DNA from 2 places in the Curtobacterium sp. NPDC090223 genome. Region 2 is predicted to be linked to the other one. Evidence: predicted binding sites of a transcription regulator. Region 2 holds the regulator's gene; the other holds the start of a gene.
The links. The regulator HrcA, encoded in region 2, represses chaperone genes, less so after heat shock. The targets are predictions, from matches to a motif close to TTNGCACTCGNNNNNNNCGAGTGCNAA.
Positions count from the first base shown of each region.

Region 1: a site for HrcA is predicted at 3,895-3,921, ahead of groL (chaperonin GroEL). Genes of this name have one in related genera too.

Region 1 covers NZ_JBIVCN010000007.1:95,472-103,732, forward strand. Annotated here, with positions in the region: gene ACIPJY_RS16970 (sensor histidine kinase) at 1-1,006, shown strand, start outside; gene ACIPJY_RS16975 (hypothetical protein) at 1,295-2,074, shown strand; gene groL (chaperonin GroEL) at 2,208-3,830, opposite strand; gene ACIPJY_RS16985 (cold-shock protein) at 4,054-4,257, opposite strand; gene ACIPJY_RS16990 (LytR C-terminal domain-containing protein) at 4,529-5,113, opposite strand; gene ACIPJY_RS16995 (DUF3263 domain-containing protein) at 5,110-5,406, opposite strand; gene ACIPJY_RS17000 (DUF2332 family protein) at 5,512-6,501, opposite strand; gene ACIPJY_RS17005 (GNAT family N-acetyltransferase) at 6,498-6,980, opposite strand; gene msrB (peptide-methionine (R)-S-oxide reductase MsrB) at 7,036-7,440, shown strand; tRNA gene ACIPJY_RS17015 (tRNA-Thr) at 7,477-7,552, shown strand; gene ACIPJY_RS17020 (ArnT family glycosyltransferase) at 7,586-8,261, shown strand, end outside.
Region 2 covers NZ_JBIVCN010000001.1:198,750-207,010, forward strand. Annotated here, with positions in the region: gene lepA (translation elongation factor 4) at 1-691, shown strand, start outside; gene ACIPJY_RS00870 (hypothetical protein) at 699-1,136, opposite strand; gene ACIPJY_RS00875 (DUF1990 family protein) at 1,259-1,906, shown strand; gene ACIPJY_RS00880 (HAD family hydrolase) at 1,914-2,615, opposite strand; gene hemW (radical SAM family heme chaperone HemW) at 2,644-3,867, shown strand; gene ACIPJY_RS00890 (DUF4870 domain-containing protein) at 3,864-4,271, opposite strand; gene hrcA (heat-inducible transcriptional repressor HrcA) at 4,379-5,401, shown strand; gene dnaJ (molecular chaperone DnaJ) at 5,500-6,615, shown strand; gene ACIPJY_RS00905 (RsmE family RNA methyltransferase) at 6,615-7,433, shown strand; gene ACIPJY_RS00910 (histidine triad nucleotide-binding protein) at 7,543-7,896, shown strand; gene ACIPJY_RS00915 (PhoH family protein) at 7,955-8,261, shown strand, end outside.

The DNA.
Region 1 (8,261 bases), on a different contig from region 2:
GAACCGCTCCCTGAACGCCATGCTCGAGCGGATCGACAGTGCGTTCGAGGACCGGCAGCGCACGATCGACCAGATGCGCCGGTTCGTCGGCGACGCCTCCCACGAGCTCCGGACGCCGCTGGTGTCCCTCCGCGGGTACGCCGAGCTGTACCGCATGGGTGCGCTCCGCAAGGAAGAGGACGTCGCGCAGGCGATGGAGCGCATCGAGAAGGAAGCGCAGCGGATGGGGCTCCTGGTGCAGGACCTCCTGCAGCTCGCCCGCATCGACGAGTCGAAGCCGCTCGAGCTCGGGCCGGTCGACCTCGTCGCGATCGCCCGCGACTCCGCGCTCGACACGATGGCGTCGAACCCCGACCGTGAGATCCAGGTCCTCGTCGAGGACGTGCCGCAGGCCGTGCGTGCACCGTCGGCGTTCGGGCCGGCGGCCACCCCGTCGTCGTCGGACAACCCGCCGATGTCCCCGTCGGCGAACACCACGGGGCCGATCGCGTTCTCCCGGCAGACCCTGGCGCGGCTGCGTGCCCGGCGGAACCGCGCGATGAACGTTGACGCGCCGGTCTCCGACGAGACGACGCCGCTGCCCACCGTCGTGATGCCGAAGCGTCCGCCGATCGTCCTCGCCGAGGAGAACAAGATCCGGCAGGTCGTGACGAACCTGATGGGCAACGCGATGCGGTTCACGCCGCACGACGACCCCATCGAGATCGGCATCGGCGTCGACGACGACCGGGGAATGGCGCACATCGACGTCATCGACCACGGTGAGGGCATCCCGCCGCAGCTGCGCGAGAAGATCTTCCAGCGCTTCTGGCGTGCCGACACGTCGCGCGCGCGGGACACCGGCGGCTCGGGGCTCGGGCTCGCCATCGTGTCGGGCATCGTCGCGGCGCACCACGGGTCCGTCGAGGTCATCGACACCGAGGGCGGCGGCGCCACCTTCCGCATCTGGCTCCCCCTCCTCCCCCGCGACTACGCGCCGGCGCTGGCGCCCGCCCCCGCGCCCTGACCCGCTGAGATCGCACTTGGTGTCGCCTCCCCACGGGGCCGTCCGACACCAAGTGCGATCTCGCCGTTCCTCCACAGGGCCTTGGGAACGGGCGGGTTCCACAGGAAAGCGGCGATGGGCGCCAGGGTGTCAGGGGCTCAGCACGCTGACGGCATGCCCAAGCACCCCACTCCACTCCCGTCCAGGTTCCTCCGGACGCCGTTCCGCGTCGCCGATGCGCTCGAGCACGGCGTGGGGCGGGAGCGCTTGCGCCGAAGCGACCTGGTCACGCCGGCCCGCGGTGTACGGATGCCTGCCGATCGATCCGGGTTCATCGACAGGGCGCTCGCCCTCGGACTGCTCCTCCGGCCCGATCAGCACTTCAGCCACACGACCGCGGCGCGACTCTGGAGCGCCCCACTTCCGCGGGCGTTCTCCGACGAGGAGAGCGAACTCCACGTGTCGACCATCGGACCGGGTCCCATCGAGCGCCGGCAGGGGGTGGTCGGCCACCGTGTCGACGCCGTGCGCGCCGACGTGACGACGGTCTTCGGCGTTCGGGTCAGCACCCCAGCGGCGTTCTGGTACGAATGCCGAACGGTGCTCGGGCTCCGCGCGCTGGTGGTCCTGGGCGACCACCTCGTCGGGGTCGGGCGGCTGACGTCGCCAGCGCGCCTGGCCGCAACTGTCCACCCCGGGGATCGCGGCGTCGTCGCCGCACGGGCCGCGCTCGAACTGATCCGGATCGGAGCCGAGTCACCGATGGAGACGATCGTGCGACTCATCGTCATGGAAGCTGGCTTCCCGGAGCCCGAACTGAACGTCGACGTCCTCGACGGATCGGGGCGTTTCATCGGCCGGGTGGACATGGCGTGGGTCGGCCTCCGGATCGCCGTGGAGTACGACGGCGACCACCACCGGACGGACCGCGAGACGTTCAGTCACGACCGAACGCGTGGCAACGCCTTCACCGTGGCCTCCTGGCTGACCATCCACGTCACCGCGCAGGACGCGCACCACCCATCCGCGTTCCTGGAGCGTCTTCGCCAGGCGTTCGCACTCCGCGAGCACGGCTCCGGACCCCGATGAGATCGCACTTCGTGTCGAATGTGGCGGGGCAGAACCGACACGAAGTGCGATCTCACCGCCACGCACGCCCGCACCGGGCACGCGGAAGGGCCCCCGCACGCGCAGCGTGCGAGGGCCCTTGCGGAAGGACTGCTTAGAAGTCCATGCCACCCGTCGGGTCGCCGGCCGGAGCGGCCGCGGCGCGCTCGGGCTTGTCGGCGACGACGGCCTCGGTCGTGAGGAACAGACCGGCGATCGACGCAGCGTTCTGCAGCGCCGAACGCGTGACCTTGGCGGGGTCGATGATGCCGGCAGCGATCAGGTCGACGTACTCACCGGTCGCGGCGTTGAGGCCCCATCCGGCTTCGAGCTCGCGGACCTTGGCGGCCACGACACCCGGCTCGAGACCGGCGTTGAGCGCGATCTGCTTGAGCGGGGCGTCGATCGCGACGCGGACGATGTTCGCGCCGGTTGCCTCGTCACCCTCGAGCGTGAGGGAGTCGAGCGCGACCTTGCCGGCCTGGATCAGGGCGACGCCACCGCCGGCGACGATGCCCTCTTCCACAGCGGCCTTGGCGTTGCGGACGGCGTCCTCGATGCGGTGCTTGCGCTCCTTGAGCTCGACCTCGGTCGCGGCACCCGCCTTGATGACGGCCACGCCACCGGCGAGCTTCGCGAGGCGCTCCTGGAGCTTCTCGCGGTCGTAGTCGGAGTCGGTCGCCTCGATCTCGGAGCGGATCTGACGGACGCGGCCCGCGATCTGCTCGGTGTCGCCGGCACCCTCGACGATGGTGGTCTCGTCCTTGGTGATGACGACCTTGCGCGCCTTGCCGAGCAGGTCGAGCGTGGCGTTCTCGAGCTTGAGGCCGACCTCTTCGGAGATGACCTGGCCGCCGGTCAGGATCGCGATGTCCTGCAGCATGGCCTTGCGACGGTCACCGAAGCCCGGGGCCTTGACGGCGACGGACTTGAAGATGCCGCGGATCTTGTTCACGACGAGCGTGGCCAGGGCCTCGCCGTCGACGTCCTCGGCGATGATCAGGAGCTGCTTGCCGGCCTGGATCACCTTGTCGACCACCGGCAGGAGGTCCTTGATGTTCGAGATCTTCGAGTTGACGATCAGGATGTAGGCGTCCTCGAAGACGGCTTCCTGGCGCTCGGGGTCGGTCACGAAGTACTGCGAGAGGTAGCCCTTGTCGAAGCGCATGCCCTCGGTGAGCTCGAGCTCGGTGCCGAAGGTGTTCGACTCCTCGACGGTGACGACGCCTTCCTTGCCGACCTTGTCGATGGCCTCGGCGATGAGCGCGCCGATGGTCGGGTCCGCGGCCGAGATCGACGCGGTGGCGGCGATCTGGTCCTTGGTCTCGATCTCCTTGGCGTTCGCGAGCAGCTGGTCGGAGACGGCCGCGACGGCCTTCTCGATGCCGCGCTTCAGCGAGACGGGGTCGGCACCGGCGGCCACGTTGCGCAGGCCTTCGCGGACGAGGGCCTGGGCGAGCACGGTCGCGGTGGTCGTACCGTCACCGGCGACGTCGTCGGTCTTCTTGGCGACCTCCTTGACGAGCTCGGCACCGATCTTCTCGTACGGGTCGTCGAGCTCGATCTCCTTGGCGATGGAGACACCGTCGTTCGTGATCGTGGGGGCGCCCCACTTCTTCTCGAGGACGACGTTGCGGCCGCGCGGGCCGAGCGTCACCTTCACGGCGTCGGCCAGCTGGTTCAGGCCGCGCTCGAGGCCACGGCGGGCCTCCTCGTCGAAAGCAATGATCTTAGCCATGTGAGTTTCTCGTCCCTCCCGGACGTCGTGGGGGTCTTCTGGCACACAGCGTGAGCCGGTGCGCTTGGCACTCAGTACGACCGAGTGCCAAGCCCGATTCTGGCACTCGACCCCTGAGAGTGCAACACACCGACACTCTGGATCGACGCACGCGAGCGCACCGCCCGGACACGACGAACGCGCCGCCCCCGGAGGGGACGGCGCGTCCTGAGTGGTTCGGCGACTAGGCCGGACGCACCGACTCGGCCTGCGGGCCCTTCGACCCCGTGCCGACGTCGAACGTCACTGCCTGGCCCTCCTCGAGGACCTTGTAGCCGTTCATGTCGATGGCCGAGTAGTGAACGAACACGTCCTGGCCCCCTCCATCGACGGTGATGAAGCCGAAACCCTTCTCGGCGTTGAACCACTTCACGGTTCCGTTGGCCATGATCTGTTGCTCCCTGCGGTACTGCTGTTGCGAACGACGGGGCCGTCGGGTGACGCCGTCGGGTCCGAGCCCGGGTGTTCCGCATCGCGCACCGAGGTCCGACGACATTCTGATCACTCCGGTGACCACTTGTGACTCTAATCAGGAACGACGATCCGGCAAGGGGTGTGACGGACATTTCACGCTGATTCCGCCGGAACTCAACGTGCCGGAAACACAGCCGTTACAAAGCGGTGCGCGAAATGCACACGAAGCGCCGGGAAGCGCCCGATCACCCCGTGTAGTCGGCCCCGAGCACGACGCTCACGTCGGCGTTCGGGAACGCCGCGGACTGCTGCACCGCCGTCACTCCGAGCGCTGCGGCGACACCGCGGGCGACGGCCGCCTGCGACTCCTGCTGGTAGTACACGATCGTCGACGTGGTCCCGGTGGTGCCGGCGTTGCCGCTCGACGTCACCGTCCACCCGGCCGTGGTGAGCGCCGACGTGCCCTTCGCGGCGAGCCCCGCCGTCGAGGTCCCGTTCAGGACGACGAGCGTGGTGCTCCCCTGCTCCGAGGGCTGCGCGGCGGTGGCGGCGGACGACGCGGACGAGGACGGCGTCGACGACGGCGAGGCCGACGAGGACGCGGACGACGTTGCCGAAGCAGAAGCCGAGGCGTCGTCGGACCCGGAGAACGAGTAGCTGCCGTTCAGCAGCGCCAGGACGAGCACACCGATCCCCACGAGCACCCCGGTGGCGAGCGCGGCCCACGCGAACGCGATCCAGCCGCGGCCACGACGGTGCATGCCGCGGTGCGCTCCGACACGCGGCCCGTCGGTCACGTCGTCGAAACGGTCATGGGGGAATCGCGTCATCGTTCCTCTTCGGTTCCGGTGGCGGGAGCGGGGGCGACGAAGCTGCGCGCGGCACGAGCGCTCGTCCGCGAGTGCCGCAGACGCTGCAGCCGACCCACGAGCTGCGGGTCGTACGCGAGCGCCGCGGGCGAGTCGATCACGCGGTTCAGCACCTGGTAGTACCGCGCCGGCGACATGTCGAACTCGACGCGGATCTCCGCCTCTTTCGTGCGGTCGTGCCGTGCCCGCTCGTGCTCGAAGGCGAGCACGTGCTTGGCGAGCTCACTGAGCTCGTCCGCGGGGATGGTGGTCACGACGGTTCCGATCACATTCGGGTAACGGGTCTCGCACATCGTAGGGGTGCGGTCGATGCCGACCCTGGCATGGCGCTGGACTGTCGCGGATTCGACCACGAGCCGTCACAGGTCGCGGAACCAGCGGACCACGGTCCCGAACGCGTCGCACACCGCCACGGCCACCCCGTCGAACGAGACGGTCGCGAACGAGGCCGGGTCGGCAGCGTCCACGTCCGCCGGCAGCGTGGCCGCCACCCCGCTCAGGATCCCGGTGCGCTCGAGCGCGATCCAGTGCACGCCGCGCTCGGCGATCCGGTCCACGAACCGCTGCCGCTCCGCGCCCGGCACGTAGACGAGCGTCCCGGCCGTCAGGACGACGGGCTCCAGGCCCTCCGGCAGGGCGTCGATCGCGCGGTCCAGGTCGTCCGGCACGCGGCCGGGGATGCTGACGGGAGGCTCGGCGAGCGTCGCGCGCGCGGCCGCCCGCATCAGGGCGGTCCGGTCCAGGGCCTCGGGCGGCACCGCCTCCACGAGGCGGTCGAACCCGTGGGGCGCTGTCAGGTCGACGGGGTTCGGGTCGAGGGCGACGCGCGCGCCGATCCGGATCGGCGCCGTGGCCGGCGCCGGGACCGTCCCCGTGGCCGCCGCGACCAGCCGGATCGACGGCTCCGTGGGGGCGGTGTGCATCCGGACGGTGCCGTCGGGCGTCCGGTAGTCGAGCGTCACCCGGTCCGGGATCGAGCACAGCCCGGCCGCGGCCCCGACGTCGACGAGGCCGATCGGCCGCGGGGCGGACGCGGCGAGCGCCGCGAACAACGGGACGAGCGGGCCGAGCCGGCGCGGGTCGTTGGCCTGCACCGTGGCGGCCGCGAGGGCCGACACCAGGGTGGGCCCGGCCTCCCGTCCGAGTGCGCGGAGCGCGGCCGGGTCGGACGGGTCCGCACCCAACCGGCGCGCAACCGCGAAGAGCAGTTCCGGCTGCCGCTTCGACTCCGGGACCTCGTCGAGCAGCGCGACCAGGTCGTCGTCGAGCGAGCGGGCCCACGCGGCGTAGGACGGGGAGACCGGTTCGATCCGGTCCGCGTAGGCGAGGTACCGCGCCCGGGTGGTCACGCCCGGTGCATCCCGACGTGGGTGATGCCGGCCTCGACGTAGGGCGTGCCGAACCGGGCGAAGCCGTGGCGCTCGTACAGCGCGGCGACGTACTCCTGGGCGTGCAGGACGATCGGTTCGTGCCCGTGGGTCTCGAGGACGGCGCCCACCAGACGGCTCGCGATCCCCCGCCCGCGGTGGTCCGGGTGGGTGGCGACGCGGCCGATCACCCAGGAGGGCGGAGCGGTGCCGTCGGGGTGCACCTCTGCCGCAGCGGGACGGATGAGCCGGAGGTACCCGACCACGTCCGGCCCGTCGGAGCCGGCGTCGGTTCCGAACCACCAGTGCTCGGTGTCCGGCTCGCGGTCCCGGCCGTCGAAGTCCTCGTCCGAGACGTGTTGTTCGAGTGCGAAGACCCGGTTGCGCAGTCGGACGATGCCGTACAGTTCGTCCGTCGTCAGACGGTCCCATCGAGTGCGGTGCACGGAATGCTCGGACATCCGGGCGAGTTTACTGAAGTGGTCGATGAACCCCGACCGGAAGCAGGAGGAACCAATGGCATACAACGTCGAGAAGAGTGACGCCGAGTGGCGCGAGGAACTCTCCCCGGAGCAGTACGCCGTCCTCCGGCAGGCGGGTACCGAGCGCCCCTGGACCGGTGAGCTGCTGGACGAGGAGCGCGCCGGCATCTACACGTGTGCGGCGTGCGGCGCGGAGCTGTTCAAGAGCGGCACGAAGTTCGACTCCGGCTGCGGCTGGCCGTCGTTCTACGAGTCGGTGAACCCGGACGCGGTGAAGCTGATCGAGGACAACTCGCTCGGCATGGCCCGCACCGAGGTCCGTTGCGCGAACTGCGGTTCGCACCTCGGTCACGTGTTCCCGGACGGCTTCGGCACCCCCACCGGAGACCGCTACTGCATGAACTCGCTGTCGCTGAACTTCTCCGAGAAGAGCGAGTGAGACCCCGGCCCGCTCATCGGTAGGATGAGCGGGTCAGCCAGCATGGCGCAATTGGTAGCGCACCGTACTTGTAATACGGGGGTTGCGGGTTCAAGTCCCGCTGCTGGCCCCAGTTCCGCCCCGGACCCGCAATAGGGTTGTCGGGATGTCCACGCAGACCGCGCCCGCACCCACCCGTCAGCGTGGGCGTCGTCGTGATCCGTCCACCGGACGCTGGTTCCCGCTCGCGACCGCACCGTGGACACGGTGGACCGCGTTCGCCGTCGTGGCGCTCTGGGCCGTGTACCAGCAGTTCTGGCGGCTCGGCTCCGGCAACGTCGCCACCGACGAGCCTGCCTACCAGCAGCCCGGCTACGACTACCTGCACGGCGACTTCAGCGACAACCGGCAGCACCCGCCGACCGCCAAGTACCTGATGGGGCTCGCACAGCTCGCGTTCGGCGAGGGCGTCACGTCCGCGCGGATCGCCGTCGCGGTGCTCGGGCTGGTCACCGGCCTCGTGCTGTTCGTCTGGCTGCGCCGCGACGTCGGGTGGTGGACGGGCCTGCTCGCCGCCGGGCTGTGGTGGCTCCCGCCGCACGGCATCCTCGACGACCCGAGCCGGATCGACCGGCTGGCGCTCCTCGACGGTCCGATGGTGGCGTTCGGCGTGATCGCGATGTGGTGCGGGTGGCGGTGGGTCCGTGGCGGGGCGTGGCCGTGGATCCTCGCCGCAGGACTCGCGGCCGGGCTGTCGGTCACCTCGAAGGAGATCGGGGTGCTGGTCGTCCCGGTGTTCCTCGTCCTGCCGCTGCTGTACCGACGCTGGTGGGGCCTGCTGT
Region 2 (8,261 bases):
CGAGGTCACGACCGAGGACAACTCGGTCACCGAGGTCACGAACCCGTCCGAGTTCCCGACCGGGCGCATCGTCGAGGTCCGCGAGCCGATGGTCCGCGCCGCGATCCTCGCGCCGAAGGACTACGTCGGCGCGATCATGGAGCTCTGCCAGCAGCGCCGCGGCTCGCTGCTCGGCATGGAGTACCTCGGCGAGGACCGCGTCGAGATCCGCTACCAGATCCCGCTCGGCGAGATCGTGTTCGACTTCTTCGACCAGCTGAAGAGCAAGACGCAGGGCTACGCCAGCCTCGACTACGAGCCCATCGGCGACCAGGCCGCCGACCTCGTCAAGGTCGACATCCTGCTGCAGGGCGACCAGGTCGACGCGTTCAGTGCGATCGTGCACCGCGACAAGGCGTACGCGTACGGCACGCTGATGACCGAGCGCCTGCGCAAGCTCATCCCGCGCCAGCAGTTCGAGGTGCCGATCCAGGCTGCGATCGGGGCCAGGATCATCGCTCGCGAGAGCATCCGCGCGATGCGCAAGGACGTCCTCGCGAAGTGCTACGGCGGTGACATCACCCGCAAGCGCAAGCTCCTCGAGAAGCAGAAGGAGGGCAAGAAGCGCATGAAGACCATCGGCCGGGTCGAGGTCCCGCAGGAGGCCTTCATCGCGGCGCTCTCCGGCGACGTCGAAGAGAAGAAGAAGTAGGAGCGGTTCAGCCCCGCTGGTCGCGGGAACGCAGGGCCGCCAGGCACACGGACGGGAGGCTCGCAGCAGCCAGTCCCGCCAGTGCGGTCCGCACGATGGTCGCGTCGGATGCCGCCGCGACGTCCGCCGCTGTCGTCGCGACGACCGCGGCGGCCACGGCACCGAGCGCCAGGAGCGCCGTCACGCCGCCGATGACGAGCGGCACCCGGCGGTGCTGGTGGCGCTGCACCGCGAGCACGAGCGTCGCGCTGAAGAGCAGCACGCCGAGCCCGGCCGCTGATGCCCCGACGGCGGCGACGAGGTCGAGCGTCTCGACGTCGGCGGCCACCCGGTCGACCGCGATCCGGCTCGCCGCGGCGACCGCGAAACTGCCGAGGGTGAGCACGCCGGCGGCCCGGACCCGCGGGTCGACGGACCGGCGGCGGGCGGGGGCGGACGTGAGCACGCGTCCACGATAGGGGCGGGGCGGAGGGGTGCACGGCCTCCAGTTCGGGGTGCGCGGAAAGCGGACGGCGGGCCGGACCGCGTGGGTTCGACCCGGCCGTGCACCCCCAGTACGATGGCCTGATGAGCAGCCGCGGAGGGTACCTGACCGCCCTGACCTACGGAGCAGTCGGTGCCACACAGGCGCCCGACCTGATGACCTACCCGCCCGAGGGATTCGTCCCGGCGGAGTCGCGCTCGCGCATCGGTCACGGCGACCAGCGCTTCGAGACCGCGGTGACCCAGGCGCTGACGTGGCAGATCCAGGAGCGCAGCGGCATCGCGGTGCGCGTCGACGACGCACCGGACGACGACGAGGTCCGCTACAACCCGGTGACCTTCGACGAGCAGGGCGTGCCGATCGCGCCGGCCTCGATCGGGACCCCGCGGGTGGAGCAGTTCGCGCCGGACGGCACCCCGCTCGTGACGGCGGGGACGAGCGCGGTGCTGACGATGCACGCGTTCGGGCAGACGGTGCAGGCGCCGGTGCGGGTCGTGTCGATCATCGACGAGCCGGACCGCAAGGGCTTCGCCTACGGCACGCTCGAGGGGCACCCGCTCTCGGGCGAGGAGTCCTTCGTCATCGAGCGCACCGCCGACGGCTCGGTGTGGCTGCAGATCCGGCAGTTCTCGCAGCCGGCGAGCGCGAAGTGGCGCTTCGTCGCCCCGCTGCTCCGTCGGCAGCAGCGCGTGATGGCGGAGAAGTACCTCGAGGCGCTGCGCGGCGACTAGTCCGCGCTCAGCCCTCGTGCCGCAGCGGCGGCAGCGCGGCGATCGCGTCCTCGATGAGCGCGGCGTCGGACACGCAGTCGCGGGCGATGGCGACCGCGTTCGTGTGCCGGAGCGCGTCGACGTCGTAGACGCCGGTCGCGACCGCGAGGAACGGGATGCCGACGGCGTCGGCGGCCTCGCCGTCGCGCGGGGTGTCGCCGACGATGACGGCGCGGGTGCCGGCGAGTGCTGCCGCGGCGAGGGCCGTCACGCCGGTGCGCTCGACCTCCTCGTCGCCGAAGTACGAGTGCTCCCAGTCGAAGGCGTCGACGTCGAACCCGGCGCCGGCGAGCTTGACCCGCGCGCGGTAGGCCGAGTTGCCGGTGAGCAGCCCGTTGCGCCAACCGATCTCGGCGAACCGGGCGACGAGCGCCGTGGCCCCGGGAGCCGCGGTGCGGTGCTCGCCCGAGCGGTGCCGTTCCTCGGAGAGGTCGCGGAGGTGCCGGCTGACGGTCGGGATCAGGTCGTCGCCGAGGTCGTGGGCACGGACGTGCTCGGCGATGATGCCGGCGTCGGTCCGGCCGTGCTGGTGCCCGACGAGCAGGGGGAGGTCGCGGCCCGTCGCCCGCTCGAGCGCGAGGTGGTACAGGTTGCCGGGCGAGGTGGCGTTGCGGACGAGGGTGCCGTCGATGTCCCACAGCACCGTGGTCGGGACGGGGTGGTGCTCCATGCCTCCATCATGGCGGACAATGGACTCCATGCCGAGTGCTCTCCCGATCGCCGACCCGGCACCCGCGGACGGACTGATCACCCCCGCTGCCGGATCGGGTGACGTGCCGTTCGGCGTCTACGTGCACGTGCCGTTCTGCCGGGTTCGCTGCGGGTACTGCGACTTCAACACGTACACGGCATCCGAGCTCCGCGGTGTCCGCCGTGACGACTACGCCGGGCACGCCGTCCGCGAGATCGCCTGGGCCGCCTCCGTGCTCGACCGCTCCGGCGTGGCTCGCCGTCCCGTCTCGACCGTCTTCTTCGGTGGCGGCACCCCGACCATGCTCCCCGCGAGCGACCTGGCGATGATCCTGCGGGCGATCGACGACACGTGGGGGATCCTGCCCGGGGCCGAGGTCACGACCGAGGCGAACCCGGACTCCGTCGACGCGGAGTCGATCGCGACCCTGCAGCGGGCGGGTTTCACGCGGATGAGCTACGGCATGCAGTCCGCGGTCCCGCACGTGCTCGCCACGCTCGACCGCACCCACGACCCGCTCCGGGTGCCGGACGTCGTCGACCTCGCGAAGCAGCAGGGGCTCGACGTCTCACTCGACCTGATCTACTCGACGCCGGGGGAGTCCCTGGACGACTGGCGCACCTCGCTCGACGCGGCCATCGCCTGCGAGCCCGACCACGTGTCGGCGTACTCGCTCATCGTCGAGGACGGCACCGCGATGGGCCGTGCCGTCTCCCGCGGGGAGCTGCCGGCACCGGACGACGACCTCGCCGCGGACATGTACGAGCTCGCGGACCAGGTGCTCGGTGACGCCGGGTACGGCTGGTACGAGGTCTCCAACTGGGCGCGCGGCGACGAGCACGTCAGCCGGCACAACCTGTCGTACTGGAAGGGCCACGACTGGTGGGGCGTCGGACCCGGTGCGCACTCCAGCGTCGCCGGCACCCGGTGGTGGAACGTCAAGCACCCGGCCGCGTACGCGAACCGGGTGCTCGCCGACGAGTCCCCGGCCGCCGGACGCGAGACGATCGACGACGAGACCCGGTACGTGGAGCGCCTGCTGCTGGCCGCGCGCGTCCGCGGGGAGCTGCGCACCGAGGAGATCCGACCGGAGGCCCGTGGCCGGGTCGCCGGGCTCATCGCCCGCGGTCTGGTGGACGGTCGCAGCGCGCTGGCCCGGCCGGGGCGCCTGGAACTCACGCTGCCGGGCCGGCTGCTCGCCGACGCCGTGGTGCGGGAACTGCTCGACTAGTCCTTGATGAACTGGAACGTGAGCGGGTACCGGTAGAACCGGCCCTGGTTCGCGGCGACGGCGGCCATGATCGCGAACACGACCACGAGCACCCCGATCACCGGGAGCAGCACGAACCCGATCAGCACGATCGTCAGCAGGCCGGACACGAAGCTCGCGATCGCGACCGTGATGTGGAAGTTCAGCGCCTGCCGGGTGTGCTCGCGGATGAACTGCCCGCGGTCGCGCAGCACGATGTACGCCACGAGCGGCACGATGAAGTTGAAGAAGATCCCACCGATGTGCGTCAGGGTGGCCCAGAGGCGCTGGTCCTCGGGCGTCATCGGCTGGGGCGGCTGGTACTGCGGTCCGCCGGGCTGCTGTCCGTAGCCCTGGGGTCCGTTCGGCGGCTGTCCGTAGCTCATGCGCACGAGCGTATCCACACCGGTGCAGAAGTGTCGGGACGTCGGTGGTCGGGCGTAGGATCAGCACTCGTCACATCCGAGTGCCAGCACGAGCGGAAGGGGTCCCGGTGGTCAGTGAACGGTCCCTCGAGGTCCTCAAGGCGATCGTGCGCGACTACGTCGCCTCACGCGAGCCGGTCGGGTCCAAGTCCATCGTGGAGCGCCACGCGTTCGGCGTCAGCGCCGCCACGATCCGCAACGACATGGCCCTGCTCGAGGACGAGCAGCTCATCATCGCTCCGCACACGTCGTCCGGCCGGGTGCCGACGGACAAGGGCTACCGGCTCTTCGTGGACCACCTCGCTGCCGCCCGCCCGCTGACCAGCGCCCAGCGGCAGGCCATCGAGACGTTCCTCGGCGCCTCGAACGACCTCGACGACGTGCTCAGCCGCACCGTCCGGCTGCTCAGCCAGCTCACGAACCAGGTCGCCCTGGTGCAGTACCCGTCGATGGTGCGCGCCCGGGTGCAGCACGTCGAACTCGTCCGGCTCGGGGACACCCGCCTGATGGTGGTGCTCATCACCGACACCGCCCGGGTCGAGCAGCGGGTGGTCGAGACGGACGTCACCCTCGACGAGTCCGCGCTCGTCGAGCTCCGCGCCGTGGTGAACGGTGCCGCGGTCGGACTCCTGCTGCAGGACGTCCCGACGGCGCTCCGGGCGATCCCGGCGCAGATCCGGCCGGAGTCGCAGACCCTCGCCGGGGTGGTGGTCGCGACCCTCATCGAACAGGTCGCCGCCAACCGGCAGGACCGCCTGCTGATGGCGGGGGCGGCGAACCTCGCGAAGAGCGAACAGGACTTCTCCGGCGGGCTGTTCCCGGTCCTCGAAGCGATCGAGGAACAAGTGACCCTGCTCCGGTTGTTCGGGGAGATGCAGCTCGACGACGTCTCCGTCACCGCACGGATCGGCGTCGAGAACGCGGAGTACGGCCTCGACGCGACCAGCATCGTCGCCGGCGGGTACGTCGCGGCGGGCGGCGAGGTCGCGCGCCTCGGCGTCCTCGGCCCCACCCGGATGGACTACGGCACCAACATGGCCGCGGTCCGCGCGGTCGCGCGGTACCTGTCCAGGCTGCTCGGAGAGAATTGACGACCGACCACCCCGGGGACGCGCGCTGAGCGCGGCAGCCGACCCGGGCCTCCAGACCGATCCACCAGCAAGACCGACGAAACCTACCTGAGGAACACGTGGCAGACCACTACGACGTCCTCGGTGTCCCGCGTGACGCGGCCGACGCCGACATCAAGAAGGCGTACCGCCGCCTCGCCCGCGAACTGCACCCGGACGTGAACCCGAGCCCGGACGCCGCCGAGCGCTTCAAGGACGTGACGCACGCGTACGACGTGCTGAGCGACCCCGAGCAGCGTCGTCGGTACGACGCCGGCCCGCAGGCCGACAACCCGTTCGGCGGCGGCGGCGCGGGCGGCTTCAGCGACATCTTCGACGCCTTCTTCGGCGGCGGAGGCGGTGGGAGCCGTGGCAACGGTCCGCGCAGCCGCGCCGAGCGCGGCCAGGACGCGCTGCTCCGCATCGACGTCGACCTCGACGAGGTCGTCTTCGGAACCCACAAGGACGTCGAGGTGGACACCGCGGTGCTCTGCGAGACGTGCGGTGGTTCCTGCTGCGCGCCGGGCACGAGCCCGCGCACCTGCGACATCTGCGGCGGCACCGGGCACATCCAGCGCCAGGTCCGCTCGCTCCTCGGCAACGTCGTGACGAGCGCGCCGTGCGGCACCTGCCGCGGGCACGGCACCGTCATCCCGAACCCGTGCCCCACCTGCCAGGGGCAGGGCCGCGTCCGCGCGCGCCGGACGATCCCGGTCGACGTGCCCGCCGGCGTCGACTCCGGGCTGCGCCTGCAGATGCCCGGTCAGGGTGAGGTCGGCCCGGCCGGCGGACCCTCCGGCGACCTCTACCTCGAGATCCGCGTGCGCCACCACGACGTCTTCAGCCGCGACGGGGACGACCTCCTCGCCACGCTCGAGGTCGCCATGACCGATGCGGTCCTCGGCACCACGACGACGATCGACGGCCTGGACGGCCCGGTCGAGCTCGAGATCCGTCCGGGTGTGCAGAGCGCCGACGTCCTGGTCCTCAAGGACCGCGGCGTGACGAAGCTGCGCGGGAACGGCCGCGGCGACCTGCGGGTCGGCGTGCAGGTCGTCACCCCGACCAAGCTCTCGCACAAGGAACGCCAGCTCGTCGAGCAGCTCGCGAAGTCGCACAAGGCGTCGCCCCCGCAGCTCGCGAAGTTCCAGCAGGGCATGTTCGGCAAGCTCCGCGACCGCTTCTTCAACTTCTGATGGCGTCGCTCTACCTGGTCGACTCGCTGGACGGCGTGGCCGTCGGCGGGTCCGTGGCGCTCGACGGCACCGAGGGCCGGCACGCCGTGACGGTGTCCCGGGTCCGCGTGGGGGAGACCCTGCGGATCTCGGACGGCCAGGGGACCGTCGCGGTCGGCACGGTGGCCTCGGTCGACCGGGACGCGCTCGTGCTCACCGTCGCGTCGCTGACCACCTCGCCGGTCCCCGTCCCGGCGCTGACGCTCGTGCAGGCGCTCGCGAAGGGCGGCCGGGACGAGATGGCGGTGCAGGCGGCGACCGAGATCGGTGTCGACCACGTCGTGCCGTGGGCGGCGGCGCGGAGCGTCTCCCGGTGGGAGGGCGCGAAGGTCGCGAAGGGCCGGGCCCGGTGGCAGGCGATCGCCCACGAGGCCGCGAAGCAGGCGATCCGGTCGCGGGTGCCGTCCGTCTCGGCGCCGGTGACGACGGCTGCGCTGGCTGCGGGGGTCGGGTCTGGTTCCGGCGGTTCCGGCGGTTCCGGCGGTTCCGGTGGTTCCGGCCGTTCCGGCCGTTCCGGTGGTTCCGGTCTGGAGGCCCGGGTCGCGTTGGTCGTGCTCGATCCGACCGCCACGGTGCGGCTGGCGACCTGGGAACCGCCGTCCGACGCCACCGAGATCGTCCTGGTGGTCGGCCCGGAGGGCGGGATCGACGGCTCCGAGCTGGATCGGCTCACCGCCGCCGGTGCCGTGCGGGTGCGGCTCGGCGACAGCGTGCTCCGGACCTCGACGGCCGGTCCCGCGGCCCTCGCCGTGCTGCAGGCACGGCTGGGTCGGTGGTAGCGGCAGCCCCGTCGATCGCAGACCCGACCTGCATCGCCAGCCGTATGCGCTGCGGGATCGGGATGATCTGGGAAGACTGCGAGTCGGTCACGGGTTCTACGATGGAGCAATGAGCACCAGCACGCCCAGCGTCTTCTCGAAGATCATCGCGCGGGAGATCCCGGCCACCATCGTGACCGAGGACGACCGTGTCATCGCCTTCGAGGACATCGCGCCCAAGGCCCCCGTGCACGTGCTCGTCGTCCCCAAGACCGAGGACTACGCCAACGTGACCGAACTGGCCGCGGGTGACCCGGACCTCCTCGCCCACATCGTGGCCACCGCGCAGCGCATCGCCGACGAGCGCTCCGGTGGGCAGTACCGTCTCGTCTTCAACACCGGCGAGACCGTCGGACAGACCGTGTTCCACGTGCACGCGCACGTACTCGCAGGCGACCTGCAGGAAGGCACCCTTGCCAGCTGACGACACCGCACACCCAGAGCCAGAAGCCGTCTCGGAACTCAGCGTCGACGGGATCGCGATGGTCCAGCTCCTGGGCCCGCAGGACCGGCTGTTGAAGACCGTCGAACGCCAGTACCCGGGGGTCCGGGTGCTGGTCCGTGGCAACGAGGTCACGCTCACCGGGCCGGAGCGCGACGTCGCCCGTGCCCGTGCGCTCGTCGACGAACTCGTCGGCATGGTGCGGCGCGGCCAGGACATCGGCCAGGGCGACATCCCCACCTCGGCCCGCATCATCGACGAGGAACGCAGCCCCGCCGACGTCTTCGGCACGCCGATCGTGTCCAGCCGCGGCAAGTCGGTGCGCCCGAAGACCGATGGGCAGCGAC